One region of the Paenibacillus sp. J22R232 genome, then DNA from elsewhere that is predicted to be linked to it. Evidence: riboswitches for the same ligand, from Rfam matches in the RefSeq annotation. Region 1 holds a riboswitch; the other holds the start of a gene.

Region 1 (2,476 bases):
ATTTGCTTGACCGGAATGGGCTGGATACGGTATTCGCTAAACATGAGATAGAAGCTGTCATTCATTTCGCTGGCCTGAAAGCGGTGGGTGAATCGGTTCGCTTGCCGCTCTCCTATTACCATACTAATCTTACAAGCACGATCGTATTATGCGAAGTAATGAAAAAACATGCAGTCCACAAGCTCGTATTCAGCTCATCGGCTACCGTTTATGGGCTTCCGGAACAGGTACCTATCTCGGAGAGCTTCCCGCTTGGCGCAACTAATCCATATGGATGGACGAAGCTGATGCTTGAGCAAATTCTTCAAGACCTGGCTGAATCGAATGAGCAATGGGGAATATCGATACTAAGGTACTTCAATCCGATTGGCGCGCATAAAAGCGGTAGAATCGGTGAGAATCCAAATGGCGTGCCGAACAACTTATTGCCATATATCGCTCAGGTTGCGGTAGGTAAACGGAAGCAGGTTAGCGTATTCGGCAGTGACTATCCGACGCTTGATGGAACAGGAATTAGAGACTATATCCATGTCGTGGATCTTGCTAAAGGGCATTTGAAGGCCGTGGAGAAGATTATGCGGAAATCGGGGGTGGATATTTTCAACCTCGGAACGGGACGCGGCTATAGCGTGCTTGAGATGATCGCCGCATTCGAGAAGGTATCTGGTCGAGATATTCCGTATACGTTTATTGCACGAAGAGCTGGAGATATTGCTATCTGCTATGCGGATACATGGAAAGCAAATAAGGAGCTGGAATGGGAAGCAACCATGGGAATTGACGAGATGTGCGCAGACTCTTGGCGGTGGCAGTATATGAATCCGAACGGTTACGACGAGAACGAGCAGGATGGATCAATGGGGAAATCGCTAGATTACATAAGCGCAGCGCAATAATAAGCAGCGTACAAAAACAATCCGATTAAGCTGATTTTTGAATCTAACAGATGCCATTTCATTTAACAAACCTTAATAACTTTCGACAAAAGTTGTAAATATCTATCAATTTTGTCGGACATGAAGCGACAGCATACGCGAATATGATGATCTATAATACATCTATAAGTGAATGACAAGCATAGGGAGACGTTGAAATGCGTTTAGTATCTGGGCACCTTAAACGCATGGAGTCAGTGGTGCAACCGCCCCAATTCGAATGGGGGATATGTGATAATGGCACTAGTTAAATCAGATCATAATCATGACTTAGATACGGAATGGGTAGCTTTAATTATGAAGGCACGTGCTTTAGGGTACAGCCGGGAAGATGTTCAGAAAGCGATCCTCGTTCTGAAGGAAAGCAGCAAGGACGACATTCAAGATACGGCAGTGTAAAGAAGAAATGGCTTACTCGCGTTTGATCTTCCATTTATTGAATTCAAGAAATTCTTTGAATTGATCCTTGCTTACGCCGGATGCCATCGCTTCTCTTACGAGATCGGCCCATTCGAGATCAAGGTTCTCTGACTTTTGCTCAGACTGGTCACTGTTGAGAAATTCTTCTACGGGAACCTTAAGTACCGCTCCTACTTTTTCGAGAAATTGAATGGAAGGGTTTTGTTGAAGGCCGCGTTCAATGGAGCTTAGGTAAGATTTCGCAACACCGGCTCTTTGTGAAAGCTCAGTCAATGACAAGCCATTTCTTTTGCGCAGCGCTTTTATGCGTTCTCCGATCATAACTAACTCCTCCGTCATTACATCGTTGTAGACTAGACCTTATTATAACGAATTATTAAGGATAGCGAAAGCTTTTTAGCCGCCACTTATGTATGATATTGGATATTAACATAGGAATATTATGAAATAATTTTTTGGACGTTCATCAAGCATAGCAAAGGGCTTACCGACGGGTAAGCCCTTTTGCTATGCTTGAAATATAGGAGAGTATATTTAGGCGCCTATTGAAAGGACGCCATCAGGCGTTTCTTCTTCGTTGCATCGGATAAATAGCTAGGCGCTGGCCACCGATTGATTGTGCAGCAGGCTGCCGAATAAACTGCTTGAATCGGCGGCTAGCTGGTGGTATTCGCCCTGCTCCACTACCGCTCCTTGATCAATGACGATCACTTGATCCGCTTGTCTAATCGTCGATAACCGATGGGCAACCACGATGATCGTCATCTTGCCTTTTAAGCGCTCGATAGCTTCTTGAATTTTTTTCTCGTTTTCCGTATCAAGCGCACTGGTGGCCTCATCCAATATAAGAATAGACGGCTTGCGTATAATGGCTCGCGCAATAACGATGCGCTGGCGCTCTCCGCCTGAGAGCCGGATGCCTCGATCTCCAATAACCGTATCAAGCCCTTCGGGAAGCTTGAGAACAAATTCGGAAGAGGATGCGAATTGCAGCGCCTCCCACATCTCATCGTCCGTTGCGTCAGGCTTCACCATATAAAAGTTTTCCCGAATGCTCGCGTTAAATAAGAAGGGGTCTTGCGCTACGTAGCTTATGGACTGGCGGAATGCAGCTAATTGCT
Region 2 (2,476 bases), on a different contig from region 1:
TCCGCCCTATTCGACAGATCAACCTGCTGCTTCACATTCGAAATAATTAGCGCAAATTCATCGCCGCCAAGCCGGAAAGCTGTATGCTCGCTTCCGCTAATTCGGTTCAGCCTCATTGCGATTTGTTTAAGCAGCGAGTCGCCAATCGGATGTCCCAGCGTATCATTCACATATTTGAAGCGATCTAGATCGATGAGCATGATAGCCAGCTTTTGCTTGAAATATTCGCTTACCCGAAGCTGCTTGTCCAGCTGCTCCTCGAATTTCCGGCGATTCGGCAGCTCTGTCAAATAGTCATGATAAGCTAAGAAATGGTTAAGCTCCTCCGCCTTGTTCCGATCCGTGACGTCCAGTACGATGCCGACTACCGCTTTCTCCTCCGAATGGGACACTCGGTTATAATGCACCTCGCAGTCAATAACCGTTCCGTCGATCTTTAACGCCCGATGCCGAAAATTTGCAATGGATTGGCCTTCGGCAAGCTGCATGACCCTGCTGATAACGGATTCACGCTCATCCGGATGGATGACCTTCTCCACTTCAAGGCCGACTAAAGTGCCGTATCCCAGCATCTGGTTAAGCTGTTCGTTCGCATATACAAAGCAATCTTCATGCGCGACAAAGATGCCTACAATGGACTGCTCCAGTATGCTCCGGTACTTCAGCTCAGCCTCTGTCAATGATTTTTCAATCGCTTTTTTTTGCGTAATATCCTTGGCTATGCCATAAATGCCGATCAGTTCCCCGTTGACGACAATCGGAATATTCGTCACATTCACCTCGACGAGCTCACCGCTGTTGGTTACGCCGGTCGTGTCGTAATTTTGCGGAGTAAGCGTTCTCAGGGTTTCCTCGAAATGCCAGATTGTCTTGTCCAGGCTGCTCTCTTCTACGAAACGATGGAAGCTCCCCTGCAGAACCTCGTCTCTCGTGCAGTTGAACATCCGCTCAAGCGAGCCGTTGCAGGATAGGAATTGTCCCTTGAGATCAAAGGAAAATATCGCATCCGGGTTGTTGTCGAATATCGATTTATAATACTGCTTTTCCACGTTGAGCTCATGCTGGAGCTTCTTCGTTTCGGTTACGTCCTGAATGGTTCCTATCGTTAATGGAATGTCACTCGCTTCATCCAATATGAAGGATAGCGTCTCAATAATATGCCGTACCTCGCCGTTAGGACGAATGATGCGGTACTCTTGAATGCTCTCCTTCTTCGTAGCAAAAGCTTCATAAAAGATTCGTTCCGCGCGCTCGCGGTCCTCAGGGTATACCTGCTTAAAACAATCTTCCTGCGTCATTGGAAATTCGCTATCCAACCCATATATGTCAAACATATAGCTCGACCATGATGCTTGCATGCTGGCATGATCGTACTCACAGTATCCTAGATTCGCTGCTTTCTGAACGACATCAAAGCTGCTGCTGCCTTTAAATCGCTTGATCGTGAATTCCATAGCTGAATATCCCTTCCTATGTATAACGTTTGCGGTAACCTGATGTGCAGGAAGAGGATTTACTCGAATAATCGCTATTCCCTTTGGCAACCCAGCCACCTTTGGACATTTCCTTTAGGTCTGTTGGCTTTGCGTCATTGCCTTTCAGCAACTTTGCTATTAACTAGGACTTTCTACTTATATGATTATTTCATATAATTCCGATATATACCATATCAAATAGGCATAAATATTTGCGTTTCCATAAGGCGAAACGGCTATCGATGCCCTTTGGCGGCGCGGCGCGTTCATTCCGAGAAATATAGGGCATGCGTAGCATACGGATATACTATCCTATCATTAAAAAAACCTCCCTTGCCAGGGAGGCTTATCACGTTATAGACGCGGATCTATTTCCTTTTCTTTCGCTACCTCGAACAAGAGATTCGCGACTGCTGCCCGGTACGGCTCATGGTCTGGCGCAATGTCCGCAAAGGAAACGGCCAGCATGCGCTGTCCAAGCCGGTATTCATTCAAAGAGGTGCGCAGCTTCATCGCAATGCTCTTCTGTTTAATCAGCTTGCTGTATTTATGAGGGAAGCGGTAGTCGTAGCCATAGATAATCGACATATAGTCCTTGTTGCGTACCTTCATATAAGGAACCGTATAGGGAACCGGGAACTCCGGCTTGATGACGACGCCCTCCATGTGGCTCTCAACCGTCAACGTGCGGAAATACAGGTCAGCCTGCTCATAGCTGTCCGGATCGGCTAGCGTAATCGAAACGAATGGATCATCCGAGAGAAAACGGTACATCTCCGAGGTTGGCCAGTCCGGAAGCGACTCGCTGCCGTCCGCATGGACGATTTTGAGCAAGGCAAACGGTTTGTATTCAAGCTCGCCAGCTTCCGCATACAGCTCCAGCTGTTTCTTGTATGTCTTATGGGCGCTAAGATGCTCGTCAAGCGGAACATGCTTCTCCATCATTTCATGGACATGCTTGTAGTTCTGATAGACATGCAGCCCGTATTTCTCATTAATCG

The links. A riboswitch is a leader RNA that binds a small molecule or an ion and turns the genes downstream of it on or off. The one in region 1 is predicted to bind cyclic di-GMP.
Region 2: another riboswitch for cyclic di-GMP. It lies ahead of AC0YN3_RS27580 (EAL domain-containing protein); the one in region 1 lies ahead of AC0YN3_RS12240 (protein sinI).

Annotation. Positions count from the first base shown of each region.
Region 1 covers NZ_JBWDNK010000003.1:279,775-282,250, forward strand. The annotation lists gene galE (UDP-glucose 4-epimerase GalE) at 1-896, shown strand, start outside; cyclic di-GMP riboswitch class II at 1,073-1,156, shown strand; gene AC0YN3_RS12240 (protein sinI) at 1,173-1,334, shown strand; gene AC0YN3_RS12245 (helix-turn-helix domain-containing protein) at 1,347-1,676, opposite strand; gene AC0YN3_RS12250 (ABC transporter ATP-binding protein) at 1,950-2,476, opposite strand, start outside.
Region 2 covers NZ_JBWDNK010000015.1:28,016-30,491, reverse strand. The annotation lists gene AC0YN3_RS27580 (EAL domain-containing protein) at 1-1,454, opposite strand, end outside; cyclic di-GMP riboswitch class I at 1,537-1,622, opposite strand; gene AC0YN3_RS27575 (metallophosphoesterase) at 1,830-2,476, opposite strand, start outside.